DNA from 3 places in the Thalassobacillus sp. B23F22_16 genome. Region 1 is predicted to be linked to each of the others. Evidence: riboswitches for the same ligand, from Rfam matches in the RefSeq annotation. Region 1 holds a riboswitch; each other region holds the start of a gene.
What was found. Region 1 has a riboswitch for S-adenosylmethionine ahead of ACGTNI_RS09905 (methionine ABC transporter ATP-binding protein). Riboswitches for the same ligand answer to the same signal wherever they lie in the genome.
Positions count from the first base shown of each region.

Region 2: it holds a riboswitch for S-adenosylmethionine, as region 1 does, so the genes downstream of both, metC (cystathionine beta-lyase) here and ACGTNI_RS09905 (methionine ABC transporter ATP-binding protein) in region 1, are expected to answer to the same signal.
Region 3: it holds a riboswitch for S-adenosylmethionine, as region 1 does, so the genes downstream of both, ACGTNI_RS12545 (Na+/H+ antiporter NhaC family protein) here and ACGTNI_RS09905 (methionine ABC transporter ATP-binding protein) in region 1, are expected to answer to the same signal.

Region 1 is NZ_JBIEKD010000010.1:85,200-95,547, reverse strand. It holds gene ACGTNI_RS09950 (3-hydroxyacyl-CoA dehydrogenase/enoyl-CoA hydratase family protein) at 1-1,576, shown strand, start outside; gene ACGTNI_RS09945 (acetyl-CoA C-acetyltransferase) at 1,609-2,784, shown strand; gene ACGTNI_RS09940 (acyl-CoA dehydrogenase FadE) at 2,800-4,581, shown strand; gene ACGTNI_RS09935 (arsenate reductase family protein) at 4,777-5,133, shown strand; gene gcvH (glycine cleavage system protein GcvH) at 5,234-5,617, shown strand; gene ACGTNI_RS09925 (hypothetical protein) at 5,661-5,786, shown strand; gene ACGTNI_RS09920 (toprim domain-containing protein) at 5,865-6,227, shown strand; gene ACGTNI_RS09915 (thioredoxin family protein) at 6,239-6,553, shown strand; gene ACGTNI_RS09910 (TlpA family protein disulfide reductase) at 6,677-7,096, opposite strand; SAM riboswitch class I at 7,295-7,408, shown strand; gene ACGTNI_RS09905 (methionine ABC transporter ATP-binding protein) at 7,590-8,615, shown strand; gene ACGTNI_RS09900 (methionine ABC transporter permease) at 8,608-9,276, shown strand; gene ACGTNI_RS09895 (MetQ/NlpA family ABC transporter substrate-binding protein) at 9,302-10,138, shown strand; gene ACGTNI_RS09890 (carboxymuconolactone decarboxylase family protein) at 10,225-10,348, shown strand, end outside.
Region 2 is NZ_JBIEKD010000015.1:63,679-74,026, reverse strand. It holds gene metH (methionine synthase) at 1-620, opposite strand, end outside; gene ACGTNI_RS12925 (bifunctional homocysteine S-methyltransferase/methylenetetrahydrofolate reductase) at 601-2,460, opposite strand; gene metC (cystathionine beta-lyase) at 2,464-3,645, opposite strand; SAM riboswitch class I at 3,733-3,844, opposite strand; gene ACGTNI_RS12915 (YkvA family protein) at 4,017-4,490, shown strand; gene purU (formyltetrahydrofolate deformylase) at 4,703-5,605, shown strand; gene ACGTNI_RS12905 (MerR family transcriptional regulator) at 5,678-6,409, opposite strand; gene ACGTNI_RS12900 (ABC transporter ATP-binding protein) at 6,461-7,291, opposite strand; gene ACGTNI_RS12895 (class I SAM-dependent methyltransferase) at 7,533-8,306, shown strand; gene ACGTNI_RS12890 (GNAT family N-acetyltransferase) at 8,613-9,146, shown strand; gene ACGTNI_RS12885 (TIGR04104 family putative zinc finger protein) at 9,173-9,472, shown strand; gene ACGTNI_RS12880 (hypothetical protein) at 9,549-10,049, shown strand; gene ACGTNI_RS12875 (hypothetical protein) at 10,072-10,326, opposite strand.
Region 3 is NZ_JBIEKD010000015.1:4,701-15,048, forward strand. It holds gene dapA (4-hydroxy-tetrahydrodipicolinate synthase) at 1-857, shown strand, start outside; gene ACGTNI_RS12525 (hypothetical protein) at 910-1,101, opposite strand; gene ACGTNI_RS12530 (DUF4190 domain-containing protein) at 1,123-1,317, opposite strand; gene ACGTNI_RS12535 (DUF4367 domain-containing protein) at 1,494-1,949, opposite strand; gene ACGTNI_RS12540 (SET domain-containing protein) at 2,052-2,438, shown strand; gene ACGTNI_RS12545 (Na+/H+ antiporter NhaC family protein) at 3,141-4,472, opposite strand; SAM riboswitch class I at 4,568-4,670, opposite strand; gene ACGTNI_RS12550 (glycoside hydrolase family 13 protein) at 4,816-6,483, opposite strand; gene ACGTNI_RS12555 (STAS domain-containing protein) at 6,768-7,625, shown strand; gene metA (homoserine O-acetyltransferase MetA) at 7,817-8,725, shown strand; gene ACGTNI_RS12565 (sporulation protein) at 9,096-9,482, shown strand; gene ACGTNI_RS12570 (TerC family protein) at 9,512-10,297, shown strand.

The DNA of each region.
Region 1 (10,348 bases):
AGAAGAAAAGAAAGTATTTGAAGTGCCAGGCTTCATGAAACAAATGCAGGAGAAAGGCTGGCTGGGGTCTAAAAGTGGGCAAGGATTTTTCCTTAAGAAAAAAGGGTCAAAAGGAAGCGAAATATACGAGTTGAATCCAGAAACACTCGTATATGAAGAACGAAGGAAATTGAAAACCAAGGCTACGGAATTGGCAAAACAAGAAAAAGGTACAAAAAGAAAATTAAAAACTCTTGTTTCAGCTAAAGGGGATCGTGCTGGTGATTTGATTTGGTCGGTAGCAGCTCCAGTACTGGTCTATTCCGCAGAATTACTCGGTGACATAGCCGATGATATTCCTTCGATTGATGAAGCGATGCGATGGGGTTTCGGCTGGGAACTGGGCCCATTTGAAATGTGGGATGCTATCGGTGTGAAGAAATCAGTTGATCGTATGAAAGAAGAAGGCATGACCGTCCCGGCATGGGTAGATGAGATGATCGCCTCAGGGAGCGCCTCCTTTTATAAAAAAGAAAATGGAAACGTTTACTACTATGCAGACGGCAACTATCAGCAAAAAGAGTTCAATCAAAAAGAGATTAACCTCAAGCGTCTGAAGGATACAAAGGATGTCATCAAAAAGAATGCTGGTGCCAGCCTGATTGACCTTGGGGATGGAGTGGCCGGTCTGGAATTCCATTCTCAAAGCAATGCTATCGGTCTGGATATCATACAGATGATCAATGATGCGATTGAAGAGGTGGATCAGAACTATGAAGGTCTTGTGATCGGTAATCAGGGCAAAAATTTCTGTGTCGGTGCAAACCTGGGCATGATGCTGATGGAGGCACAAGATTATAATTTCTTTGAAATTGAATTAGTCGTCAAGAAATTCCAGGAAGCGATGATGAATATTAAATATTCAGATAAACCAGTAGTAACTGCACCATTCGGTATGACGTTAGGCGGAGGAGCTGAGGTTTGTCTGCCATCGAGTGCTATCCAAGCCTCACAGGAGACTTATATGGGCCTTGTCGAAGCGGGAGTGGGACTTATTCCTGGCGGTGGAGGAAACAAAGAACTTTACTTGAAACATTTAAACAATATTCCACAAGGCGTAGATATCGACCTGCAAAAGGTTGCCAATGCTGTTTTTGAGAAGATTGCCATGGCAAAGGTTTCTACATCAGGTGAAGAAGCAAGGGAGAACGGCTTCCTTGATCAACAGGATGCCATCAGCGTCAATGGGGATCACTTGCTCCATGATGCGAAGCAAAAGGTTTTAGGGCTTGCTCATTCCGGATATCGTGCCCCAAAACGTACCAAGTTTCCAGTTGTAGGTGAACAAGGTTATGCAACCATGCTGCTTGGAGCAAAGTCACTTGGTTATGGAGGGTACGCCTCGGAACATGACTTGAAAATCGCAGAAAAATTGGCATTCGTCTTAGCAGGTGGACGTTTGAAAGAGGGGACGCTTGTAGATGAGCAATACTTGCTAGATCTGGAAAGGGAAGCATTCCTGAGCCTTATCGGTGAACCTAAGACTCAGCAGCGTATGCAGCATATGCTTTTGAAAGGCAAACCTTTAAGAAACTAAGGACGGGAATCTAACCAAAGGGGGAAGGTAATGTGAAAGAAGCAGTAATAGTCGCAGGGGCTCGAACGCCTGTTGGGAAAGCGAAAAAAGGAACGCTTGCCAACACAAGGCCGGACGATTTGGCGGCATTAACCATAAAAGAAACATTGAAACGTGCAGGTAACTATGAAGGCGAAATTGATGATGTCATTATCGGATGTGCTATCCCGGAAGCAGAGCAGGGGATGAATATGGCACGCAATATCGGTGCACTGGCAGGATTGTCTCATACAATTCCCGGGATAACGATTAACCGGTATTGTTCCTCTGGTTTACAAAGTATCGCCTATGCATCGGAAAGAATAATGCTGGGCCAAAGTGGTTCCATTATTGCAGGAGGAGCCGAATCGATGAGCATGGTCCCTGTTCCTGGTCATGTGATCAAGCCAAATATAGAGATTGTAGAAAATGCCCCAGGCTACTATATGTCCATGGGGCATACGGCGGAAGAGGTAGCAACCCGTTTTGAAATTTCAAGAGAAGAACAAGATGCCTTTGCAGTGGAAAGTCACAGAAGAGCAGCTGCAGCAATAGAAGCTGGAAGATTCGAGGATGAAATTGTCCCAGTTGAAGTTACCGAGCGACAGTTGGGAGCGAATAATAAGGTAAAAGAAACTACCAGATTATTTACACAGGATGAAGGCGTGCGTCCAGGAACAACGCAGGAAGTACTGGCTAAATTAAAGCCTGCATTTTCTGTTACAGGTACAGTTACGGCAGGAAACTCGTCACAAATGAGTGATGGAGCCGCTTCCGTGTTAGTTATGGATAAGGATAAAGCAGAAGCGGAAGGACTAAAACCTTTGCTCAAATTCCGATCCTTTGCAGTAGCTGGTGTAGAGCCGGAAATCATGGGGGTAGGTCCAATCGCAGCGATTCCGAAAGCTCTGAAATTAGCTGGTCTGCAGCAATCCGATATTGGACTGTTTGAACTTAATGAAGCTTTTGCTTCCCAATCGTTACGTGTTATCAGAGAGCTGGGCCTTGATATGGATAAAGTCAATGTTAATGGCGGGGCAATTGCATTAGGCCATCCGCTGGGCTGTTCTGGTACGAAGCTGACGCTTACATTAATGCATGAAATGAAGCGTCGTAATGAACAATTTGGTGTCGTAACCATGTGTATTGGTGGCGGAATGGGTGCAGCTGGAGTGTTCGAATTATTATAAGGGGAGGAATATAAAATGAGTGAAACAAAGGAAAAAATGTTCAAGGGCGGCGGATTTTTAATCGAGGATGTAGCAGCGGAGGATGTTATTACACCAGAGGACTTTTCGGATGAACATTTAATGATCGCGAAAACCACAGAGGATTTTGTGCTTGGAGAAGTTGTCCCCAAAATAGATAACCTGGAAAATCATGAATTCGAGCATTCTGTCGATTTGCTGAAAAAAGCTGGTGAGCTGGGGCTGTTAGGTGTAGATGTTCCGGAAGAGTATGGCGGTCTCGGATTGGATAAAATCAGTTCCTCATTGATTACAGAAAAGTTTTCCCGGGCAGGCGGATTTTCTGTAACACACGGAGCGCACGTAGGCATCGGTTCTCTTCCTATTGTATTCTTTGGTAATGAAGAACAAAAGCAAAAATATTTGCCGAAGCTTGCGACAGGTGAACTGATTGCAGCATACGCTTTAACCGAACCAGGCTCCGGCTCCGATGCTTTAGGTGCGAAAACTACTGCTAAACTAAATGAAGCTGGAACCCATTATGTTTTGAATGGTGAAAAACAATGGATTACAAACTCTGCTTTTGCTGATGTCTTCGTCGTATATGCAAAAATAGATGGAGATAAATTCACAGCATTTATTGTAGAAAGAGATTATCCAGGTGTATCTACAGGACCGGAAGAAAAGAAAATGGGGATTAAAAGTTCATCCACTCGAACGTTAGTGCTGGAAGATGCACAGGTGCCGGTTGAGAATGTGTTAGGAGACATCGGACGGGGGCATATTATCGCCTTTAATATTCTCAATGTCGGCCGTTATAAATTAGCAATCGGGGGCGTCGGTGGTTCCAAACGTGCTATTGAACTTGCCGTTAAATATGCCAATGAGCGAAAGCAGTTTCAGACTCCAATTTCCAGCTTTTCGCTTATCCAGGAAAAACTGGCTTCCATGGCTGTAAACACCTACGCCAATGAAAGCTCTGTCTACCGTACTGTCGGGCTTTTTGAACAAAGCATGGGTAAACTTACGGATGAACAGTTGAAAAATGGTAAAGAAGTGGCAAAGGTTATTGCTGAATATGCGATCGAATGTTCATTAAATAAAGTATTCTGTACAGAATTGCTGGACTTTACAGCGGATGAAGCGGTGCAAATCCATGGGGGCTACGGATTTATGCAGGAGTATGAAGTGGAGCGTATTTACCGTGATTCCAGGATCAACCGGATTTTTGAAGGAACGAATGAAATCAACCGGATGATTGTTCCAGGAACTTTGTTGAAGAAAGCAATGAAAGGCGAACTGCCATTGTTGCAAAAGGCTCAGTCCCTGCAAGAAGAATTAATGATGATGATGCCGGAAGAGCCTGGTACAGAACCATTAGAGCAAGAAAAGTATTTGGTGAAAAATGCGAAAAAAATAGCTCTTGTGGCAGCTGGGCTTGCTGCTCAAAAATACGGAGAGAAATTAGAAAAAGAACAAGAGCTGCTTGTTAATATTGCAGATATCGTCGCCGAAATCTATAATATGGAATCAGCAGTGCTTCGTACAGAGAAAGCAATGAATAAATCTTCTGAAAAAGCTCAGCAAAAATTACTCTACACACAAGTTTATGTCCAGGAAGCATTCAACCGTATTGAAGCTCATGCAAAAGAAACGTTAATTGCATCTGAATCGGGCGATACACTTCGTATGATGCTGGGAGCATTGAAGAAATTGATACGTCACACTCCTACCAATGTCATTGCGAAGAAACGTGAAATTGCTGCCAATCTGATCAAAGAAGAAAAATATATCGTATAAAGATAGCTAACAGGGGGTCACACACGTACGGATATAACAAGACCGGTTCATTGGGAAAGTGAACCGGTCTGTTTTTGTTTAGAAAAAAGCAATTGAGAAATGAAAAAATTGGAGCTGCTTCCACTGTTTGATGAAATGTTTTATCAGATTATGATAGAATAAAAGCATGGTAAATAATAAGGGGGGTAAGAGCCAATGGCAGTAACCTTTTATTGGTACCCACAATGTGGAACATGTAAAAAAGCCAAGAAATGGATGGATGAAAATGGTGTCGAGTATGAGCCTGTTCATATAGTTGAACATCCACCAACAGAGTCCCAACTGCAGGACTACATAACGAAAAGCGGTCTTCCTGCTAAGAAGTTTTTTAATACCAGTGGCAAGAAATATCGCGAACTTGGTATGAAGGACAAGCTTAAGGAAGCCGATGAGTCTGAAATGATAAAGTGGTTAGCTTCCGATGGAATGCTGATCAAACGACCAATCGTAACAAATGGAAAAGATGTAACCGTAGGTTTTAAAGAAGCTGATTTCGAGAATACTTGGAAATAATGCTTCTGAAAAATGAGCAAATCACTGGCATTATAATTGGAAAGCTTTTATGTTAGTAATGCAGTTTATTTATAATAATTATAATTTGGAGGGATTAGTCATGAGTTTGCCAAAAGAATTAAGTTATTCCGAAGAGCATGAATGGGTAAAAGTTGAAGGAGAAAAAGTTCGTATTGGTATTACAGACTTTGCACAATCTGAGCTTGGCGACATCGTATTCGTGGAATTACCAGAAGTCGGGGACGAGCTTGAAGCAGATGAGCCGTTCGGCAGTGTAGAATCTGTGAAGACTGTTTCTGAGCTTTATGCTCCTATCAGCGGTAAAGTCGTTGAAATCAATGAGGAATTGGAAGATTCTCCAGAATTCGTTAACGAATCTCCATATGAAAAAGCGTGGATGGTTATTGTTGAGCCTTCTAATAAGTCCGAAATGGACGAATTGATGACAGCTGAACAGTATGAAGAAATGATTACAGAAGACTAATTTTTTCTTCAACGGACATCCTATGGACAAGGGGTGACCTATTATGAATCAATCTAAAAGACGTGCCGATACTACTGGCAGACAGCGCCAGCGTAAAACTAAACCTGCAAAACAAGAGGCGCCGAAAGTCCGTCAATATGTAGATTGTGATGGTGGCGGCTGGTGTTGAATAAACGTTAGATACCCACAGACCATGCTATCCTACAGCATGGTCTGTTTTACTAAAAGAACTGGGTGGGATCCTGATATGAACGATCAAAACCAAGTCCCCATTCTAATCGTAGAAGGGATTACAGATAAAAAACATATAAAAAAGATATTGGATGATCACAATCAGGTAGAAATATTATGTACGCATGGTACGCTCGGGGTAGAACGGATGGAGGAAATGATCCTCGACTATAATCTTGATGATCGCATTGTCTATATTCTGGTGGATGAAGATGATTCAGGTCATAAGTTGAGGAAACAACTGACTCATGAACTCCCGCATGCGGAACATATATATGTAGATAAAGCTTACCGGGAAGTAGCAACAACTCCTGAACCGGAACTGGCTCGAGCACTATTAAGCCAACATTTTCATGTTAAATCAATTTACCTGATATAAAGGTGGGTACGATGGAAGTATTAGAACTGTCATCAGAAAAAGACTTAATTAACACTAATAGGAGTGCCATGATTTTTATTCATAGTCCGTTTTGTGGGACATGCCGCATGGCCAGGAAAATGCTTGATACGATTGAATCGTTGTGGAAGCAAAACCTGTTTTTTGAACTGAATGCATCGTTACATCCTGGTTTTATGCAGGAAAATCAAGTTGAAAGCGTACCATGCTTATTAATTGTATCTAATGGCAGGGTGAAGGATAAGGTTTATGCTTTTCGTTCCGTTCCTTACATGCAGAGGATCGTGTCTAAACACGTCAATTCCTAACATTATTTCCCGAGAAATAACGAGAGGAATAGCTTTGGTCTAATTTAAGAGTTTATTTTCAATTTAAATAAAGCAAAAAGCCGAAATTATATTTATTTCGGCTTTTTGCTTTATTAGGAACTGTTATTTCACTAACTCTCCAATTTTTTCAACTATTTCAAGAAACTCTGCCTGATCTCCGAACTTAGCAGAAATATTACCGTATTGGTCAATGATAACGGTGGTTGGTACACCGCTGCATTGGTATTGGTCATAAGTTGATCTGCCATCATCCACTAAAGTGGGCTGGGTCAGGAATTTTTCAGCGAATGATTTTCCTGCGTCGCCTTCTCTCTCCCGACCTGCTACATTAATAGTAAGAAGACTAATTTTGTCTGAGTCCATAGACCGGTATAACTGCTCCTTCATGGGTAAATCCCTGGAACAGTCTGGACACCAGGATACCCAAAAAGTAAGAACGATTACTTTTCCGAGATCATCTTGTAAATCATAGACGCCTGAATTATTGATATAAGGCAATTGGAAAAGTGGCGCTTTCTCCATAAAGAAACCTCCTCCGTATTCATAGAATTCTGTCATTATCCTACCATATAAATGGAAGACAGCGCATATTAGAAGTATTGCATAGTAAGAATACTTATTTGCCGAAATTAATCGAATTTTGTTGACAATAATTTCGCTCACATGCTACAATCTTTTTTGTGACACTTAAACGGATTAAAGTAATAAAATTAATCACATCTCTTATTAAGAGTGGTGGAGGGACTGGCCCGATGAAGCCCGGCAACCGTCAAGTTTTCCAAGCTTGAAAAGGTGCCAATTCCTGCAGAGTTCATAAGCTCTGGCAGATAAGAGAACGGAGCAGCTTGTTACCTAAGCGCCTTTCTGTTCTCTAAGCAGAAAAGGTGTTTTTTTATGCATAAAGTAAGTTTTACTTTATAGAAATGTTGGAATTAAAGTCTTTCTAAGTAAGACTCGGGACAAGCAGTATTTTCTTTGCTTTAAACCATCAGCAAGCAGTAGGAGGCAGCACAGAATGATTTCGATAAAAGATTTATCTAAAGTCTTTCACACGAAAGACCAGGATGTCACTGCGGTTGATCATCTCGATCTAAATATTGAGGCCGGGGAAATTTACGGTGTTATCGGATACAGTGGAGCTGGAAAAAGCACGTTCATCCGTTTATTAAATCGTCTGGAGGATCCCACGGGCGGCTCGATAACGATAGATGGGCAGGAAATAACAAGCATGAGCAAAAATAAGCTGCGGCTTGCCCGTCAGGAAATCGGTATGATATTTCAGCATTTCAATCTACTTTGGTCTCGTACAGTCAGAGATAATATCGCTTTTCCGTTAGAGATAGCCGGTGTACCTAAGGATAAAAGGCAAGCAAGAGTAATGGAATTGATCGAACTGGTAGGACTTCAAGGGAGAGAGAACGCCTATCCTTCCCAATTAAGTGGCGGTCAAAAACAGCGTGTCGGTATCGCACGGGCATTAGCGAATAACCCTAAGGTGCTTTTGTGTGATGAAGCAACTTCAGCACTTGATCCAGAGACTACCGATTCGATTCTCGATTTATTAGTCGATATTAATGAAAAATTAGGCTTGACCATCATTTTAATCACCCATGAAATGCATGTCATCAGAAAAATATGTCATCGCGTTGCTGTAATGGAAAACGGTAAAGTGGTGGAACAAGGGGATGTTTTAGATGTGTTTCTTCACCCAAAACGCCCAGTGACAAAGAAATTCGTGGATCAAGTGATGGGAGATCCTGATCAAGATCACTCTTTGGATTTAATACATGAAAAATACTCTTCAGGAAAAGTGCTTCGGTTGCATTTTGTTGGGGAGAGCACTAATCAGGCTGTAATCAGCGAGCTTTCCAGAGAGTTCAGCATTGATCTCAACATCCTTCATGGAAAGATCACGCAGACGAAAAAAGGCGCTTATGGAACACTTTTTGTACACTTGGAAGGCTCTCAAGGTGAAATAGAAAAAACTATTACTTACATTGAAGGCACCTCTGTTGAAGTGGAGGTGATTACACATGTTTAATGAACTGTTCCCTAATGTAGATATGGCTGATATGATTACTGCTACCAATGAAACACTTTATATGACAGTTATTTCGGTAATAGGAACTCTGATTTTAGGAATAATGCTTGGCTTATTACTGTATTTATCCCGTCCGGGCGGCTTGTGGGAAAACAAAACTTTAAATTGGATTATATCTTCTTTAGTCAATGTTTTCCGGGCTATTCCTTTCATTATATTGATTTTACTTTTATTTCCGTTTACAGATTTTTTAATGGGGACTATTCGCGGCCCTAAAGCTGCGTTACCTGCGTTGATTATTGGAGCAGCTCCATTTTATGGCAGGTTAGTTGAGATAGCTTTGAAAGAAGTAGATAAAGGAGTTATTGAGGCAGCTAAGTCGATGGGTGCAAAAACATCCACAATCATTTTTAAAGTATTATTGAAGGAATCAATGCCAGCCCTTGTCTCTGGTTTGACAGTCACAGCAATCGCGTTAATTGGTTATACTGCAGTCGCAGGTGTAATTGGAGCTGGCGGGTTGGGAGATTTTGCCTACTTCTATGGCTTCCAGCGCAGTGATTTCGATGTGGTTTTTGTATGTACTGTCCTGATTGTATTAATCGTATTTATTTTCCAATTTATCGGGGATATTACTTCCCGAGCCTTGGATAAAAGATAGATAATAAAGTAAAGGGGAATTAAAAATGAAAAAATGGTTGATTGGGTTAATATTCAGTTCTGTAATTTTAGTACTTGCAGCTTGTGGAGGTTCCGACAGTGGAGGTTCCGATAATGGCTCCGAAGACGAACTTGTGGTAGGTGCAACCAGTGTTCCTCATGCTGAAGTTTTACAGGAAGCACAGCCGCTTCTGGAAGAGGAAGGAATTCAGTTGAAGATTGAACAATACCAGGATTATGTCTTGCCGAATAAGGATTTGGAGAGTGGGGAAATCGATGCGAATTATTTTCAACACATCCCTTATCTTGAATCTCAAAAAGCAGAGAACGATTATGATTTTGTAAACTTAGGCGGCATTCATATTGAACCAATGGGAATTTACTCACAAAATATTACCAGTGTAGATGATATTTCAGAAGGTACCACTGTGCTTATGAGCCGTTCGGTTGCTGATCATGGACGAATCCTTTCTTTATTTGAGCGTGAAGGCTTGATTAAATTGGATGAAGAGGTAGAAAAAGTCGACGCAACAGTAGACGATATAACAGAAAACCCTAAAAATCTTCAATTCGACTCAGGGGTCAATGCAGAAATGCTTACTTCCAATTATGAGCGAGAAGAAAATGCACTTGTAGCAATTAATACCAACTATGCGATTGAAGCTGATTTGAATCCTAGTGAGGATGCCCTCATCCTGGAAGGGTCTGAATCACCTTACGTGAATGTGATTGCAGCAAGAAGTGAAGATGAAAATTCAGAAGCCTTGAAAAAGCTCGTCGAAGTATTGCGTTCAGAGGAAATACAAACCTTTATGGAAGAAGAATATGATGGAGCTGTAGTTCCAGTAGATAGCGACAAATAAATAATATGTTGATTAATACCTCTCAGGATATTCTCATAGATATTGCTCATACTAGCAATAACGAATATCCTGGGAGGTTTTTATTTATGGAAGAAAATAAAATGACTTTTACTGAAGCATACCTGCAAGAATATAAGCATGGAATCGGTACATTTACGGAAAAGATGCCGGAAATCGCTCATCATTTTAATGCTTTTACAGAAGCTTGCT
Region 2 (10,348 bases), on a different contig from region 1:
CTTTGGCCGGCAAGTGTCGTACCCATCGGCTCAATTGTCCCCGAAATGATGAGCGGCAGTTCAGTGCCCGTGGTTTCAAAAGCTTTTGTAATGCCAAGGTAAGCTGCTTTAACATTCAGCATATCCTGGGACGTTTCTAAAAGCAGCAAGTCGACACCGCCGGTAATCAGGCCGCGAGCCTGTTCTTCGTAGGCTTCTGCCAAGGCATCGAATGTTGTACCGCCTGTAACAGATAACGTCTTAGTTGTCGGTCCCATCGCTCCAGCTACATATCGCGGTTTGTCTGTACTGTTAAAAGATTCAGCTGCTTCTTTAGCAATTTGTGCTGCTTTGATATTGATTTCCTCAGCTAAGTGGCCAAGGTCATATTCATCCAGGACAAGGCTGGTCGCTCCGAAAGTATTAGTCTCGATAATATCGGCGCCAGCTTCCAAATATTCGGTGTGAATCCGTTCCAGTACATGGGGGGCGGTAATGTTCAAATATTCGTTGCATCCGTCGTAGGCTTCTCCGCCAAAATCTTCCGGTGTCAGGTCTGCCTGTTGAAGCATCGTTCCCATTGCACCATCCAATATTAGTATTCTACTGGCAAGGTGTTCCTTAAATGATGTTGATGCCATTGGAAATCTTCCTTTCCTGCTTTGCGGTTTGTTGTTTGATGTATTCCGTCAATTCTACCGTCATTTCATAACGTAGAAAAGGGGTGATTAAATAGATGCCATTAAACAAATCAAGCGCCGCATCAATCAATGATTTGGCGATGGCAATTCCTTCTTCCTGGGAACGTTCTTTGTCATGGCTGTGTTGTTCCATGCTCTCCCGTATTTCAGGTGAAAGCTTGATGCCTGGAACCTCATGATGCAGAAATTCCGCGTTTCGTGAGCTGGTCAGCGGCATAATACCGATATAAACCGGTGTATCGAGATGCTTCGTAGCTTCATAGACTTCCACGATCTGCTTTTCGCAGTAAACCGGCTGACTGATGAAGTAATCAGCCCCATAAGAAATCTTTTTCTCTAAGCGGCCGACTGCCCGGTTCAAATTACGCACATTCGGGTTGAATGCAGCAGCAACAGAAAAATCAGTTTTTTCTCCTAGTGATTTACCAGAGAAGGAGATGCCTTCATTGAGCTGCTTGATGTAGTGAATCAGGTCGAATGACGATAAATCATATACGGAGGTGGCCCCGGGAAAGTCGCCAATTTTCGTAGGGTCACCGGTCACGGCAAGGACCTCGCGGATACCAAGTGTATGCAGTCCCATCAGGTGCGATTGCAGCCCGATCAAATTCCGATCACGACAGGCGATATGGACAAGCGGATTGATCTCATATTCCTGCTTGATGATTGTTGCCATCGCTGTATTGCTGATTCGGGGAGAGGCGAGAGAGTTGTCTGCTAGTGTTACCGAATCGACTCCAGCATCTCTTAAAGCCTTTGCCCCGCGCAGATATTTTTCTGTATTCAGTTTTTTCGGAGGGTCCAGTTCGACAATGATGGAACGCTGTTTCTTTGCGATTTCATGAAGGTGTTCCTCACGATTACTGTCATCTACCTGCTTAGGCACAGGTGGCTGTTTAATAGATACTACTTTCTCGGTAATCGGCTTTCTGCCTTTTACTTCTTTAGCGACCGCAGCAATATGCTCGGGAGTAGTCCCGCAGCAACCGCCGATCAGACGTGCTCCCTGCCGGTATAAGTCCAGCGCGCTTTTTTGAAAATAATTTGGGTCATTGGGATAAATTAATCTTCCATCCTCGTAATCTGGCAGACTGGCATTCGGATATGCAGAAAGCACTGCTTTTTCCGGTAGTGGAACATCTTCGAGTGCTTGAATCATATGATAAGGACCAAGACGGCAGTTGACGCCGACAACATCAGCACCTTTTTGTTCCAAAAGGTGAAGCGCATCTGCAAGCGGTGTACCATTTTGCATAACGCCGGGTTCATGCATCGATACTTCCGCAATTAATGGAAGATCAGTTTCCTGCCGGGCAATCTCTAAAACGGTTGTCAGTTCTTCCAGGTCATAGAAGGTTTCAAAAATCAATCCGTCTATATCTTCCATCAGCAGGCAATATAGCTGCTCGCGGAAACTGCGTTTCAATTCGTCCATTGTTGGTATTTCTTTTTGAATATCCCGAATGCCTCCGATGGTGCCTACGACATAGGCATCTTTACCGGCGGCTTCCTTTGCCAGGTGTACGGCTGCAGTATTGATCGCTTTTACGTGATCTTCCAGCCCGTAGCGGGATAATTTAATATAATTGGCTCCGTACGTATTGGTCTGAATAACATCAGCACCGGCACGAACATAGGCTTTATGCACATTTCGTACTTCTTTCGCATGGGACAGGTTCAGTTCTTCAAAACAGCGATCCACCCCGTAAGAATAGAGCAGGGTCCCCATCGCGCCGTCTCCGATTAATGTCTTTTCCTGTAGTGCTTGATCTAATTTCATTCGTTATCCTCCTAGTTCGACTTCTTGCTTGGTGGTTTGTTGCAATGCCTGGTCAAAGTCTTTTATGATATCTTCGGCTTTTTCCAGGCCGACAGATAGACGGAGCAGACCATCGGTAATACCGCGTTTCAGCCTTTCCTGTTCAGGCATGGAAGCATGTGACATCTTCGCCGGGTATGAAAGAATCGACTCGACAGCTCCCAGGCTCACTGCAAATACGGGAATTTCCACATGTTTAGAGAATTCACGGACAGCAGCTGCATCTTTCAACCGAAACGAAAGGACAGCACCGGGACCGTCTGCCTGATAGTTGTGGGTCGAAAAACCAGGATGAGTGGTTAGGCTTGGGTGATATACTTCTTCCACCAATGGATGCTCGGCTAGATACTGTGTGATTTTGATGGCTGATTCAGTCGACTGTTTCAACCGGCAGTCCAGTGTCTTCAGTCCACGTAAAACGAGCCAGGAGTCATGCGGACCAAGAATCGATCCAAAAGCATTCTGTAAATACGGGAGCTGTTCGGCAATCTCCGGATGGTTTGTAACGGCAAGGCCAGCCACAACATCACTATGACCTGCAATGAATTTAGTAGCACTGTGCAGGACCAGGTCGGCGCCCAGTTCCAATGGCCGCTGCAGGGCTGGAGTCATGAATGTATTATCCACGAATGTGTAGCAGCCGTGCGCTTTTGCTAGTTTAGCGACAGCACTGATGTCGGTTATGTTTAAGAGCGGATTAGCTGGTGTTTCGATGTAGACGATTTTGGTATTCGGCTGAATGGCTGTCGCTACCGCATGCAAATCCGTCATATCGACGAAAGTATGCTCGATTCCGAACCGGTGCAGGACCTCGTGGACCAGTCGGAATGTCCCACCGTAGACATCTTCCGTAATGACTACGTGATCGTTTTTTGACAACATCATGAACGAGGTGGAAATGGCAGCCATACCGGATGCGAAAGCAAGCCCTTTATCGCCGCCTTCCAGTCTGGCGATTTCCTCTTCCAGGGCTTCTCTTGTCGGGTTGCCGGAGCGGCTGTAGTCATATTTTCCTGGATTATCAAAGTCTGCTTGATGAAAAGTTGACGCCTGCTGAATCGGCACGCTCACCGCACCTGTGGTCGGGTCGAACTTATGATTACCGTGAAGAACGCGTGTTTGAAAAGAATACGAATGATCGGTCATGTACAATTCCTCCTCGTTGAAAAATCATAGGTAAATATAAAAAAAGCCTTCCCATAAGAAGAAGACTTTTGAATGAATAAGTTCCTCTCCTTATCTTCCAAGCTGCATCACACAACTTGCTGGAATTAGCACCTTTCTGGTCATACCAGTGGTTGCTGAGGCTTCGACGGGCCAGTCCCTCTGCCTCTCTAGATAAGAAATCATCGAGTAAGTATTTAATTGGTTCTCACTAACTTACACTAAAGCGGTGAATTTTACAAGGGTAAGAAGTGAATTTTTCGAATTTTCTAGTAGAAGAGAATGATTGACAACGGTGTAATCGGGGAAGGTAAAATAAGAGAAGCACTTCTATCGAAAAGGAGAATTAGATGATGAGTGAAGAAAAGAATTATAATAAAAAACTAAAGAACTTCAATCCCGGCAAAGCAGTGGAAACCGGGCGTAAATATTTTTCCGAGCGTAAGTTTTTTGCCAAGATGGGCCGCTATGCATTATTGCTCGGTTCTAAGATCGCTTACTACAGCTTCCTTTTGTATTACACATTCAAGAGCCCAAACACTCCGAAGAAAGACAAGCTTACGATTGCGGGTGCACTTGGTTACCTGATATTCCCAGCCGATGTCATTCCTGACTTCATTCCGGTCGTGGGTTTTGCGGATGACAGCCTTGCTATCATCTATGCCATATACAGTGTTGTTTCCCACATCGATGCGTCGATCAAAGCACAGGCCCATGCCAGCATGGCCAAGTATTTCGGCGAAAACTTCAGTAAAGCCGGTATCGATGATAACCTATTGTTTAATCAATCTGATAATGATGACGAAAATCATTCACAGGCACAATAATTTACAGGGCAAAGCGCTAATATAATTATAACCTCGCAAATATATCAGGGAAGTAGCAAATAAAATTCAGGCTGCCCTCTTTAAAATAATGCAGAATTCAATCCCCTCCAGAGGCGAGGGGATTTTGATTTGCTGTCAGCACCTATTTTGTTATAGGATAGAGCGATAAGATAAAGACTAAACTATTAGTAATACATGTAAAGGAGATTATTATGGCTGAAACAACACACCAACATCTACGAAAATTTCAAGAAGCAACTAAAGATAAAGGACGACTGCTGATTTGCTGCCCCGACCAGCCTGGGATCGTAGCAGCCGTTTCTAATTTCCTTTTCCAAAATGGAGCCAATATCATGGAGTCCAGCCAGTATACAACGGATGCCTATGAAGGAACATTTTTCTTACGGATTGAATTTGATTGTCCTGGACTGCAGGGAAAAGAAGAAGAGATGAAGAGCAAATTTCAAGCGGTAGCTGAAAACTTTAACATGCAGTGGGATATGAAATTTGTTTATCAGCTGAAGAGAACCGCAATTTTTGTATCCAAACAATTGCATTGCCTGCGTGAACTGTTATGGGAATGGCAGAGCGGTGACTTAGTAACCGATATTGCGGTTGTTGTCAGCAACCATGAGGATGCCAGGGACTTGGTAGAATCATTCGGTATCCCGTTTCATCATATTCCAGCCAATAAAGATATCCGTAAGGAAGCAGAGAAGAAGCAACTCGAGCTGCTGGAAGATTACAATATCGATCAAATCGTCCTGGCCCGTTATATGCAAATCCTGACTCCTGACTTCGTAGCTGCTTATCCATCCCAGATCATCAATATCCACCATTCGTTCCTGCCAGCATTCATTGGAGCGAATCCTTATGGCCGTGCCTATGAGCGAGGGGTAAAACTGATCGGTGCCACCTCCCATTATGTCACTAATGATCTGGATGAAGGGCCGATTATTGAGCAGGACATCATGCGTGTCGACCATCGCGATAATGCAGAAGACTTGAAGAAAATCGGACGAAAAGTAGAACGCAGTGTGCTTGCTCGCGGTGTGAAATGGGATTTAGAAGATCGCATTCTCGTGCATCAAAATAAAACAATCGTATTCAATTGACATATGTAAAAAACTGGAGGACCCGGGGTGTTAGAAAAAACATCCCGGGTCCTCCAGTATATAGAAGTTGCTTTAATTTGGTTGTCGGTTATCGGCATAAACAGCCATGGCATCTGCCATAAATTGAGCCAGGCCATCACCGAACTGATCGATATTTTTTGTGAAACGTTCGTCGGCGATATACATTTGGCCCAAACCCTTGAAAGCCTCTAAAGAATAGCTGCCAATCTCATTTAAGAGCAAATACCATTTAGCAATAGCTTCTTGTGCTTCCTTGGAGGCTGGGTCCTTGTGCCGGATTGTCGCCAATTTCCGGTACAGGTCATTGACTTCCTCCTGTTTTGCCTCACTCATTCCTTTGGTCTTTTTGTTAGCGTCATCTACTGCCTTATCACCCCAGCGTTCTCTTGCCTCTTGTTCATAAGGATTGCGACTGAAGTCAAATCCTTTGAATTTATCTTCCGTAGTCATGTCAATGTCTCCTTTCCAATGTCGTAACGTTTTTTCAACCGTATTAATCACCTGATCGAGGCGTCGTCGTTTTTCCACCAGCATTTTCCGGTGCATTTCCAGTGCCTCCTCACGGTTGAAGGAAGGGTCCTCGAGGATAGCTTTGATGCATTTCAGCGGGAAACCTACTTCTTTAAAAAACAGGATCTGCTGCAGCTTTTCGAGGTTGTCATCAGAATAAACCCGGTAGCCGGCATCTGTAGTTATATCTGGTTTAAGTAATCCAATTTCATCGTAATGATGTAGCGTACGCACGCTGATACCAACCAGGTCGGCGACTTCTTTTACTTTCATGTTTGGATCCCTCCCTTCAGATTCACTATAAGCTATCACGTAACGTGAGGGTCAATACCTTTTATAAAAATCAAGAGGGAGGTTTATATTATCTGATTTAACACGCGTCCAGGGGCGGTCATTATCCCATTCAACAGCTAAGGGAAGTTCAAAGGTTTGTTGCAAATAATCCCTGGTTAACGTGCTATATTTTTCTCCACTAGCTACTATACTGCCAGCATGAAGCAGTAAAGCATGGGAGATCGACGGAATGACTTCTTCGATATGATGAGTAACGTATATTAAAGTGGGACCATCAACAGCCCGATTCATTTGATCGATAGTCTGAAGCAGCTCTTCCCTTGATAAAATATCCAATCCACTGCAAGGTTCGTCCAGAATTAATAGTTCGGGCGATGCCATCAATGCCCGTGCGATCATGGTTTTTCGTTTTTCACCCTGGGAGAGGGAAGAAAATTTTTGCCCGGAAAGGTTCTCGATTCGGAATTGTTCTAAAAGGCGTTTAGCCCTTTTCCTATCAGTCGGTGTGATTTCATCATAAATACCAATGGTAGCATGTTTTCCACTCAAAACTACTTCTATGGCAGTTTCTCCGCCATGATGTTTGAAGCGTTCTTCCAAGGACGTGCTCACCCAGCCGATGGATTTACGCAGTTCCAATATATTTGTTTCACCAAAACGACAGCCTAATACGTTAACTTCTCCGTTTGTCGGCCATTGGTAACCGGTAATCATATTGAGAAGTGAGGTTTTACCGGAACCATTCAACCCCAACAATGCCCAATGCTCACCTTTTTCTATATCCCAGGAAACAGTCGTTAAAATTGTCTTTTCCTTTTGTTTCCATTCAATTCCTTTTAGCGAAATAATTTTTTCATTCATCCCTGTACCTCCTAGATGTGTGCGTTAAAGTAAAACATTCTCGATAAGGTAGTAAAATCCTTTTTCTTAAGCGACAAGGATATTAATGGAAATATAAGATGCGATATATGCTAAAGTATTAAGTGAAGAAAAGGAAGATAGGTAAAGAGAGGGGATTATCCGAATAACTCCAATATACGTAGCTCGTAAATAACCTGGAAATTACATAAATTCAGAATAGATGTAAAGGGAGAAGTCGAATATGAAACTAGTAAAACATAATCAAAAAGCATGGGATAAAAAAGTGGAAGAGGGAGTCGTCTACACAAAACCTGTGAGCAGTGAAATTATTGAAAAAGCGAAAGCGGGGGAGTGGGGAATAACAGTTACTACAGAAAGGCCGGTACCACGCTCCTGGTTTCCATCTTCTTTAACAGGAGTGAAAATTCTTTGTTTAGCTTCCGGGGGAGGACAGCAGGCACCTGTGCTGGCTGCGGCTGGAGCCGATGTATCGGTGGTCGATATATCCGATATGCAATTAGAACAGGATAGGCTTGTGGCCGAGCGGGACGGTCTATATCTAGAGGCGATACAAGGCGATATGTCTGACTTGCATTTTTTTAAGAATGATTTATTTGATATTATCGTGCATCCGGTTTCGAATGTTTTTGTGGAAGATATTTTGCCTGTGTGGAAAGAGACTTCCAGGGTTTTAAAGACAGGTGGTACGCTGATATCAGGCTTTACAAACCCCTTGTTGTACCTTTTTGATGATGAGCAGGAAGAGAAAGGCATCCTCGATGTGAAACACTCGCTCCCATTCTCCGGTTTATCGGCAATTTCGGAAGAAGAATTACAACGTCACTTGGATAATAATCTGACGATCGAATTTGGGCATACATTGGAAGAGCAAATCCAAGGCCAAATTGATGCTGGCTATGCAATCACTGGTTTTTATGAGGATGATTTTGGTGGTAAACGGATAATCGATCACTATATCAAAACGTTTATTGCTACAAAAGCCGTCAAAATGTAATAACAAAAGAGGGTATCGGGTCGAATTTGAAAATTATTGCGCGGGAAATAATTGATTAAGTCGGTAATATGGTGGGTTTGTCGAAGAGGAAGTGCATGGAAAATTCCATGCCATTCCGTATCGGGTGGCGATATGGACAGCATTAACCACCAAATAGGTACAATAGAAGGAAGCAGAAAGTTTAGCGATGAAGCTTTAAAAAAGAAGATATTGAGCAGATATATGCCATTGTGAAATGGCGGGATAGTCAAAAAGAAAGGGATTTAAAAGAGAACATAGAATTATATGACAGAGAGGCCGATAGCAATGATTGAACTTCAATATTTCACCCAGGATGATTTTGACCAGCTAATCCGATGGGTAGATTCTGAAAAATTTCTGATGCAGTGGGCTGGTCCTTCTTTCAACTACCCATTAGATAAAAGTCAATTGAGCGAATATCTTAGAGGAGCCAATGATGATCAGACAGATAAACTAATTTACAAAGTCGTCCATACAGAGACAGGTGCCATGATTGGGCATATTTCGCTTGTGCGTATTGATAGAGAGAATCATTCTGCAAGAATCGGCAGAGTGCTGGTGGGAGATCAGAGTTATCAAGGTCAGGGGATTTGCAGACAAATGATTGAAAGAATTGTAAAAATCGCATTTGAAGATTTAGAACTGCACCGTGTGAGTTTAGGTGTTTTTGACTTCAATTCCGCAGCTATATCATGTTATCAAAAGGCAGGTTTTAAGAAAGAGGGACTGCTTCGTGATTACAGGAAAGTCGGAGATGAATATTGGAGCCTGTGGGAGATGAGCCTGCTTGAAGACGAGTGGTCGGCTCGCATTAACTAGAAAATCTGGATATGGGGGTTATCAGCATGCCGGTTTGTGATCATTGTAAGAAGAAATGGACATGGAAAGAGACGGTTTTCAGTAAGTTGATGCTGAGCAGTAGTGCACCATGTCCTTACTGTGGAGAAAAACAGTATGCATCTGCGAAGACACGGAAGCGGGGAGGCATTATGGTGTTATCTGTCATAATACCGATGTTTGTCGTATCATTATTTGATTTCTCCATGTTGTTTTATATTTTATTTGGGTTGATCGTATTCTTTATTGTCATGGGACTATCCCCATTTTATTACGAGCTTAGCAGCAAAGAAGAATCATTGTGGTAATTATATTTATATAAACCGTTGAATTTAAGTGAAGCTGTATAAGTAGAAAGAGCTTCATCGGTCAGGAGGAAAACAAGTGAAAGTCACATTTTCGTTGGCTTTGTTTCTCACTATAGGTCTGTTGCTTGCTGGTTGCGCTCACAATAATAAAATGGACTTTTATGATAAAACAAATAGCAGTAATTTATCTGAAGAAAATATCCAAGAGATTTCATTAGGGTTCCCGGAACAAAAACTGCTGGAAACTTTCGGTACTCCTAAGGAAGTAGAGACGGTAGATAATCCACCAAGCCGCCACTTTATTTATGAGAATATAGAATTCCAGTTGGAAGAGGGGAGTATAAGTGGCTACATACTTACTCACGAGCGCTATGCTACTGCCCGAAATGTAACCATAGGTGACACAAAAGAAGACGTTATTGAAACCTATGGAAAAAATTATTATGAACGGTCAGATACAGGAGCTACCGTTATTGGTTACTTTGATAAACGGCGGAATCAGAATATAGAATTCGCATATGATGAGGAAGTTCTTGAGGGAATCATGGTTTCCACTATAAAAAGCGGAGCACAGTAATATGCAGCTCCGCTCTAACACATCATGTGAGGTCGTGGTATCTTTTTTCGTTGGAACGCCAGCTGACCCAGCCGTATAAAGCTCCGGCAATCAGACCGATGACAATCCGCTGTACGACATAATCGAATGTAATGCTGTCTTCCCGAAATGCCTGGAACAGAAGAGAAACAAGTACAAATACGCCCCCGAATCCAAGTAATCCATAAAGTGCTATGTATTTTCCTTTACCCGCTTGTCTTGTTTTTTCCCACTTAGCTTTTTTGCGATCGTCTGTCATTTTTTCACCACTCTCTATGGTT
Region 3 (10,348 bases), on a different contig from region 1:
TTACCCCATTTGATCAAAATGGCGAGATCGATTTCAATGCTACACGTACATTAGTCAACTACTTAATTTCTAACGGTTCGGACGGTTTAGTAGTAGCGGGGACGACGGGTGAATCCCCTACATTGTCAGACTCTGAAAAGCTTGAGTTATTCCGCTTCGTTGCCCAGGTCGCAGAGGGACGAGCGGCAGTCATTGCAGGAACCGGTTCCAATAATACACGATCATCCATCGATTTGACCAAACAGGCAGAACAAACGGGTGTTGATGCAATCATGCTTACAACCCCGTATTACAACAAGCCTTCCCAGAAAGGGCTGTACCAGCACTATAAAGCAGTCGCTGAAGCAACTTCATTGCCTGTGATGTTGTACAACATTCCAGGACGAAGTGCAGCAAAAATTGCACCGGAAACAATTATCCGCTTATCTGAAATTGAGAATATCGTTTCTGTAAAAGAAGCAAGTGGTGATTTAGATGCGATGACAGAAATCATCACAAAAACCGATGCAGAGTTCACCTTGTACAGCGGTGATGACGGCTTGACCCTGCCTGTGTTAGCGATTGGCGGAACAGGAGTTGTATCTGTATCTGCTCATATCCTCGGTAATGAAATGCAGGAAATGGTCAACAGTTATAATTACGGAGATGTCAAACGCGCAGCTACAATTCACCAGGAAATCCTTCCGGTGATGAAAGCAATGTTTGCCCAGCCAAGTCCTTCTCCAGTAAAAGCAGCCTTAAACCTGATGGGCATCCATGTCGGCGACGTTCGCCTTCCGATGGTCCCATTGACAACAGAAGAAATCAATACGTTGCAGCAAAGTCTGCCACCGTATAAAGTTACAGCGGCAGGTTAAGGTAATGAAAAAGCGATGAAACCATGATGCTGGTTTCATCGCTTTATTTGTTTTATGCAGCAAGTATATGTTTATCTATTTGCTTTGATGTAAAAATACACAGAATTCCCAGCAAACATAGGCTGGCAGCGATCAGCGTGCCACCTGCAATAAAGGAAACAATTAAAAAATAAATGCCAATACCAGTTGTAAACCAGCCGATAATCAACAATAAACCAGCCAGAAACTCTAACCCTGCTTTCACTTGGATCACTTCTTCCTGCGATTAACTGAGTCTAAAAAAAGATATCGATAAAACGATCACCACTACCAATAGCTGAATGATAACGCCGGCAACACTACATATCATCCCTGTAGTGGCCAACCCTTTGCCGTCTTCATTCTTTTGATCCATTTCCTTCCTTGCTTTCTTTGCAAAAATAATACCGATTACCCCAAGTACGATTCCTGCTAAAGGCATCAGGACAAAACTCCGAGAACTAAAGATATGACAGCATGGCTATTGGGTGGTGATTTTTCACGCATGACCTTATCCCCTTTTGTGTGAATTATATCGTTGGTCGATTGCTTTGAAGAATAGCTTATTAAATGTATTCACCAGGCAACACTTATATACAAGTAATCAGGGAATAAGAATTATTTTATAGCTTCTGCCTTCCTTGCTACCTCTAATAGCTGACTTTTACTGATATCATCGTTTGCAAATACTTCATAATTCACCTCATCATTTTTCCATCTTAACGTTTTTAGATCACCATTCTTACCATATCGCCCCTGTTGGGAGTCACTGATTTCTATATCCTCTGTTGTAAAATCCAGGGCATTCCCATTCTCATTAATGGCTCGGAATAAAAAAGATTCATTTCCTTCACTAGTATACTGAATAGCAAGCATTTTCCCTTCTCCCATCTCCGGAGTATCGACCTGTATATCACTAGGTTCGAATGGTATTTCCTTTGGCACCAATGGATCAAAACTTAACGCATCCACGGCTTCTTCCACACTGGAAGTATCGTAAGTATGCATTTTTTGAGTGCTGCATCCAGCAAGTATGAAATACAATATGGCGGTGATTGTCATTAATTTTTTCAATAGAAGCATCTCCCTTTCGTGTTCAACCATTGCATTATTGAATATGACCTGTCAGAATGGGGAAGTTATACCCAAAGAAAATAAGAAGGCGACGGTGAAATTTTGATAGAAGTAAAAACATCTACTATTTCTGATGACGAACTTGATAAAGGCGTATTTGCTACAAAAGATATAGCAGAAGGTGAACTGATTCACCAGGCACCAGTACTCCCTTATCCGAATGAAGAACATGAGCATATTGAGAAAACTCACCTGGGCGACTATGTATTCGAGTATGGCAAAAACCACACGGCATTTTTGTTAGGATATGGGATGTTTTTCAACCATTCCTACCAGCCGAACGCATATTACGAAATAAATTTTGATAATCACTCATTTGAGTTCTACGCTTTCAAGGATATAAAAGCTGGAGAAGAAATCTTCATCAACTATAATGGCGAAACGGAAAACGATTCCCCGCTTTGGTTTAATGAAGATAATGATGATTGAACATGCACCCGATTTTCGGGTGTATTTTTTATACTTTAATAAAATCTAAGGCTTTCCCCATATGGACTTGGCGGTAACTAAGTTTTTCCAGTAAAATCATGAAGCTTTTTTGAAAGCTAATTAGTATACATACTGTAAGAAATAAACGAATAAGTGAGGTGTTGAAAATGTTCCCACGTATCTTTCATAAAGCAAACCGTCCTACCAAAATAGCCCTCTTAGCCGGTTCTATACTTTTGCTGCTCGGTGGTTTGATAAAACTGCTACTCCTTTAGGTCATCGGGAAAATGCGCTTCCTCTTTTGGCCATTGCAGGATTTGTAAATATAAGAGACAAAACCATGATAATTGAGCCATGTCATGTTATATGAGTGAAACCGCACCAATTATATTAGACATTTTTGAAAATAAGAGAGACAAATTTTTCCGAAAGAGAGACAGTTTTTAAAAAAAGAGAGAATTGAAGTCTTGTTATGAGACAATAGGTAAGCTAATTAGAACGACCATCACTTCTCTGTCCATATCAGCATCCTCATTATTCCCACGTTACTGTATATTCTTTTCATTTGCTGTTGGTTTTCCACCTTTCTATATGTACGAATGACATAGCCAAAAGTTTTCAATATTATCCAATTTCCTTAGAAAACCTGGCTTACACGTAGGTAGTGTTTTATTAAAAAAAGGTTCCGCTCTCCGCGGAACCTTATGTTCTGATCTCTACTTCTTCCCTTTTTTCAGTTGGTGTCCTGGTAAACTTCGGAAATCGGAAAACAATGGCCAGTAGGCCAGACAAAGCAAGCAGTATCGGATAAAAACTGTAAGGGACGATTTCCACCGGTGAAATCTTTGCTACCCCGGCAGCTGCAAGGATTTGAGCTCCATAAGGAATTAAGCCCTGTACCGCGCTTGAAAAGATATCAAGCAGGCTTGCCGACCTCCGGTTATCAATAGCAAACCGTTCAGAAATTTGTTTGGCAAGCGGCCCGGCCGTAATAATGGAAATCGTATTATTCGCTGTCGCGAGATTCACTGCTGAGACCAGACCAGCAATCCCTGATTCCCCACCTTTATTGCTATGGATTCGATTCGTGATCCTTTCCAGCAAAAATTCAATACCGCCATTTCTCCGAATCAGTTCAACCAATCCGCCAAGCAAGATGACGAGCATCGTCAGTTCCTGCATACCAGTAAAACCTTCACTGATCAACGTCACAAAGTCCATTATGGAAAATTCTCCAAGTGCCAGGCCGACAACTCCAGCAAAAATGATACCGCCAATCAACACAAAAATCACATTGACACCAGCGATAGCAAATCCAAGTACTCCAAGGTATGGCAGTACTTTGACGAAGTTGAATGGGTGGCTTTCCTCAATAGAACCTGCTGCATCGGCACTTAACACACCGAAAATGACAGCAGTTATTACGGCAGCGGGTAAAACAATAAAAAAGTTCGCTTTAAACTTGTCTTTCATTTTTGTCCCTTGTGTCCGAACAGCAGCAATTGTCGTATCAGAAATGATCGACAGGTTGTCCCCGAACATCGCACCGCTGATTATAGCACCCATTACTAACGCCACCGGGACACCTGTCTGTTCAGCAACTCCCAGTCCAATTGGAGCCAGCGCCACAATTGTCCCAACCGAAGTCCCCATGGAAATTGAAATGAAACAGCCAATCACGAACAACCCAACGACAAGCAGGCTTTGCGGAAGTATGGTAAGACCCAAATTCACCGTCGAGTCAACCGCTCCCATTCCTTCCGCTACAGAAGCAAACGCGCCTGCTAATAAGAAGATGATGACCATCAGAATGATGTTCGGATGCCCGCCCCCTTCCGCAAGCTGCATTACTTTCGTTTGGAATGTTTCTTTGCGGTTCATAAACAAGGCGGCAAATATAGCAACGAACACCGCCACAATGACCGGCATCTGATAGAAATCACCTGTAATAAGACCAGATCCGATAAATAATAAAATGAACATACCAAACGGAATCAGCGCGAACGGATTCCCTGTTATTTTTTCACTTTGCATATAAAAAACCTCCACTTTTATTATGCCCATTCCTGTTGTAATTTTGACCATGAAAAAAACTTCTTGCAGACGCAAGAAGTTACTGGTTATTTTCCTGCTTATCTGCCAAGTACCATGACTTGCTGGAATTAGCACCTTCCTATCCAGGAGGTTGCTGAAGCTTCATCGGACCAGTCCCTCTGCTTCTCTTGATAAGATCTCGATTTAATTATGGTTTGCTCATGCACTATTTTCACACTTTACAATAGAAAGAAGCTAGATGCAATAACTTGATTTTTCCATCCTCCCCATCGCCAATTAAAGAAATGCACCAATCGATCGTTGACAGGTGCATTTCTTGTTATTATTTAAATTTATAAACTCGAGCCTCATAAGGCTTGAATTTAACAGATTTTAAATTTTCCTCTGAATCAATCTCATAGTTGCTGAGCAAAAGCTCTGCCTCTTTATTCTGTAAGTTTGCCGGCAGCTCAAAATCAGCATCTTCTTCAAAAAGATTCGTGACAACCAATACAACCTCATCCTCCAACGCGCGAGTATAAGCATAAATACTATCGTGGTCTTCTAATACAAGGTCATAGCTGCCATAGATAAGAACGTCACTCCCTTTTCTCAAATCAATCAGCTGTTTGTAGTAATGGTAAATGGAGTTTGGATCCTCTATCCCTTTTTGTACATTGATTTCTGCATAATTCGGATTAAGCTTCAACCACGGCGTCCCAGTTGTAAAACCGGCATTCCTGGTATCGTTCCATTGCATCGGCGTCCTTGAATTGTCGCGGCCGTTTTTCCAAATGACCTCCATGATCTCTTCGTGAGATTTCCCCTCTTCTAATTCGTTGAAGTACATATTTTTAATGGCTACATCATTATAGTCCTCGATGGAATCAAACTTAGTATTGGTCATCCCGATCTCCTGCCCCTGGTAAATGAACGGCGTTCCCTGCATCAAAAAGTACATGGTCGCCAGACATTTTGCCGACTTATCCAGAAATTCCTTATCATTTCCCCAGGTCGAAACAGATCTCGGCTGGTCATGGTTTTCCAGGAATAAAGCATTCCACCCCCTGCCTTCCAGCCCCTTCTGCCATTTGGTTAAAATTTCTTTCAAGGAGTGGATATCAAGTCCGCCATCGGTATTTTTACCCCAGAGGTCAAGATGCTCGAATTGGAAGATCATATTGAACTTGCCGTTTTCCTCCCCGACCCATTTATCGGCTTGCTCGACTTTAACACCGTTAGCTTCACCAACAGTCATAATGTCGTAATTGTCAAATGTCTTTTCTTTCAATTCTTCCAGAAAAATCTGAATGCCTTCACGGTTCATATGACCTTCGAAGGAAGGGACAAACTTCTTGTTTTCCGGGTTAGGGAGATCTGGGAAGCCCGGGATCTTTTTAATATGGGAAATCGCATCGATTCGGAATCCGTCAATCCCTTTATCGAGCCACCAATTGACCATTTCATAAAGATTTTCACGCACTTCCGGATTCTCCCAATTCAAATCGGGTTGCTTCCGGGAAAACACATGCATGTAATACTCCTTGGTCTTCGCATCAAACTCCCATGCTGACCCGCCAAAAATTGATTCCCAGTTGTTCGGCTCCTTGCCGTCTTTTCCAGGATGCCAAATATAATAGTCCCGAAATGGATTGTCTTTGGAAGAGCGGGATTCGATAAACCACGGATGCTCATCAGAAGTATGGTTGATGACAAGATCCATGATCAGTCGCATACCACGCTTATGAACCTCTCTCAACAGCTGATCGAAATCAGCCATTGTTCCAAACTCCTCCATGATACCTTTATAATCACTGATATCATAACCATTATCATCATTCGGCGAGCTGTAAATCGGACAAATCCAAATCACATCTATTCCAAGATCCATCAGATAATCCAGCTTGGAAATAACACCCTGTATGTCGCCGATGCCATCTCCATTTGAATCCATAAAACTTCGCGGATATACTTGATATGCTACTGCTTCTTTCCACCATTTTCTGCTCATAATAGACTGCTCCTAACCTGTTGTCGTTAAATTATATCGTTAATGTGCAATCGATTGCACAAATAGACAAAAAAATAACAAGGTCAAACAACGACCTCTACTAGTTTCTCTTCATTTATCGTATAATTGCTTTTATCTATTGTCAAGCAGTAATTGAAATCGATTACATCCATTTGCTGTGCTGTTTATCCTTTACTTGTATATCTCCAATTATTTGGTATTATATAAAGGATTGATTGTTAGCGTCTTCTTCAACTATAAGTCAAACTTAAAGGAGTAATTTGATGGAGAAGGAATTCAGATATATCGGAGAAAAAATAGTAGATCATCGTTATGAATTGACAGAAACCTTTAATGAAGAAGTAATGAAGGTATATCCGGAAAATTTCGCTGAAACCGGTATGCCCGAAGCGGAATATTATAAAATTCGAGCGGATTTATTCAAATCCTTCGGAGAAGTTTTATATAAAGATGAAAAAGAAGTGCAGCAAAAGGTTTATGAGTGGGCAGAAGTAGCTGCTAAACGAACGATCGACTATCATGTATCCCTGACGGAGGCTCTTCGGGTCCTCTCCTTCTTTCAACCCACCATCTGGCAATTTTTTCAGGAGGAATTAGATCAGGAACATATCACTCCAAGGACAGTCATTGAAATATCCAGGAAAATTGACCGGCTCGTCGATATCGTAACCCGCGTATATGGCAGAGTACATGAAGAACACCAGCAGATGATAGCAGATACCGCGCATAGTGCCCTGGAAGAGCTGTCAGTTCCTATGGTGCCGATCGCAGAAGGACTTGCCGTCATCCCGCTTGTCGGGGCTATCGATACCCGCCGGGCCGCTTTAATTAATGAAGTCGCCCTGACAGAAGCAAATCGTCTTGGCCTCGAAGAAGTGATATTTGATATTTCTGGTGTTCCAGTATTAGACACTATGGTAAGTAATGAGTTGTTCACAATCATCAATTCATTGAGCCTCCTTGGCATCGACACCCGAATCAGCGGAATCCGTCCTAAAATAGCTCAAACCATCACTTCATTAGGTATCAACTTCAAAGGGATCAAGACATTCGCAAGTCTTCACCAAGCGCTCGAAGACTGCGGAATAAAAAGAGTAGAGGTAGATGCTCACATAAAGTAACAGAATACCAAAGACAGTTGAACCGTAGAAGCTCTTATTGCAGGGCTTCTTTTTAAATCGCTCATAAGCTAAAATCCTTCACTTACAAAAACTTCTGAATAGAATGATATTTATCTTGCATCTCCATTGCTCTCGTTAAATTACGCCGCTATAATGAGTATATTATTCTTTTTTCGAAGGAGGAACTTGGTTTGCCTATCAATATTCCCAAAGATTTACCAGCAGGAGAAATTCTTTCAGAAGAGAACATTTTTACGATGGACGAAGAACGGGCGAAAACCCAGGAGATCCGTCCTTTGAACATACTGATCCTGAACCTGATGCCAGAAAAAGAACGGACCGAGACTCAATTGCTGCGGTTGCTCAGTAACTCTCCACTTCAAGTAAATGTCGAGTTTTTACATACCGCTACTTATGAGTCGAAAAATGTGAGCAAGTCACACTTGCAGCAATTCTATAAAAGCTTCAAAGATATCAAACACCAGCGTTTTGACGGCATGATCGTGACCGGCGCGCCAATTGAACAGTTGCCGTTCGAAGAAGTGGTATACTGGGAAGAACTTACGGAAATTATGGAATGGACAAAAGACCATGTCACTTCCGTCATGCATATATGCTGGGGGGCTCAAGCCGCACTTTATCACCATTATGGTATTGGTAAATATGAATTGCCTCAAAAGTTGACCGGAGTTTTTAAACATCGCTTACTACAGGACAATATTAAGCTTGCCCGAGGCAGTGATGATGAATTTGTGGTGCCTCACTCTCGTTATACCAGTGTTCCTGAGGAAGAAATACTGGCACACGATGACCTGATTCTCTTATCTTCTTCTGAGGAAGCTGGCCCATGTACGATCCTTTCGAAGGATCAAAAACACGTAATGATCACCGGCCACATTGAGTATGATGCCGAAACACTAGGAGACGAATACCACAGGGATACAAATAGAGGGCTGGATCCTCATGTACCTGTTGATTATTTCCCCGACAATGACCCAGAGAAGAAGCCATTAAACCGCTGGCGTTCTCATGCGTATTTAATGTTCTATAATTGGCTGAATTACTATGTATATCAGGAAACGCCGTTCGCCTGGAAATAACGTAAAAACTTATTTAAAGGGAAAAAAATAGATAGACAGATTCCAAAAATTGTATTATTATATATACAGGTTTAAGCTTTATCAAATTGAATAAAACTCCAAAGGGGAGTAGCTGACAGTTATGTCGACAATACGTGATCATTGATCACCGGCTTAACTGGCAACATTACGTTGTTTGCGAGACCTTTGCCTAATGCGGTAAAGGTATCAATATGGACTTCATAAGACCTTTACCATGTCATTGGTAAAGGTTTTTTTATTGCCTGTAAGGGGGAGGACAGTATTTAATCTTTATATCTATCACTTCAAATATGTGGGTAACGAGGTAAAACATCCTTTATGTCAACTTTAGATCAGGGAGGTAACATCGTTGATTACGAAAGTGTTAAGCAAGCTAAAAATCGGATCACCTAAAGTGGATTTGATCTTAAATAGGAACGAGCTCACCCCTGGCAGCACCGTCTCCGGTTCCTTTCATTTACATGGCGGCTGGGTAAGCCAGAGGGTGAACCGGCTGGAGTGCGACTTGGTGAAAGAACAAACTGGCAGAAAACCAGAATTCGTCGAGCCCGTAACCACGGTATTAATGTCAAAGACTATTGAAGCGAATGATAAAACGGAAATCCCTTTCCACTATCAGTTACCGGAAGAACTTCCACCCACCACAGATACCATTACCTACCGCTTACGAACAAAGATTGTTTTTAAGGATGATGTCAAAAGCTTTGATCATGACGAAATCATCATTAGTAATTAAAAAACAACTAATATAAAGGAGCACATGAATTGGACATTTCTTTATTGATGGAATATGGATGGGTATTATTGATTCTCATTGGTTTAGAAGGTATTTTGGCAGCAGATAACGCCCTCGTCATTGCTACGATGGTAAAACACCTGCCGGCGGAAAAAAGAAAAAAAGCATTATTTTATGGGTTAGCTGGCGCATTTGTATTCCGCTTCGGATCTTTGTTCATCATTTCCTACCTGGTGCACATTTGGCAGGTTCAGGCGATCGGTGCCCTCTACTTGTTCGGCATTGCTGTCTATCACCTATTGAAAAAGCATGTACTGAAGCCGAAGTTGAAAGCTGTAAAAGAAGTGAAAAAGGGGTCAGGATTCTGGGCAACTGTTATTAAAGTAGAGTTGGCTGACATTGCATTTGCCGTCGACTCCATTCTCGCTGCTGTTGCCTTAGCAGTCACATTACCAATGACCAGCATGCCTGAAATTGGTGGCATGGATGGCGGTCACTTCGCCGTCATCCTTGCTGGAGGAATCATCGGCCTTATAATCATGCGATTTGCAGCCAGCTATTTTGTCGGCCTGCTCGACCGTAGACCAGGTCTCGAAACTGCTGCCTACCTGATTGTCGCCTGGGTTGGTGTTAAGCTAGCCGTCTATACCCTGGCTCATCCAGAACTCGCCATCCTTACAGAAGGCTTTGCTAAAAGTGCCGGCTGGAAAATAACCTTCTGGTCTGTCCTGCTTTCCATTGGTGTTGGAGGCTGGTTTTTATCTAAAGAAAAACCTCATCAAGCTGTAGAGAGCAAACCTGTTGTACAGAATTAAGCATATAAAAAAACTGCTGGAATTCCAGCAGTTTTTTGCTTTCAGGTGGAA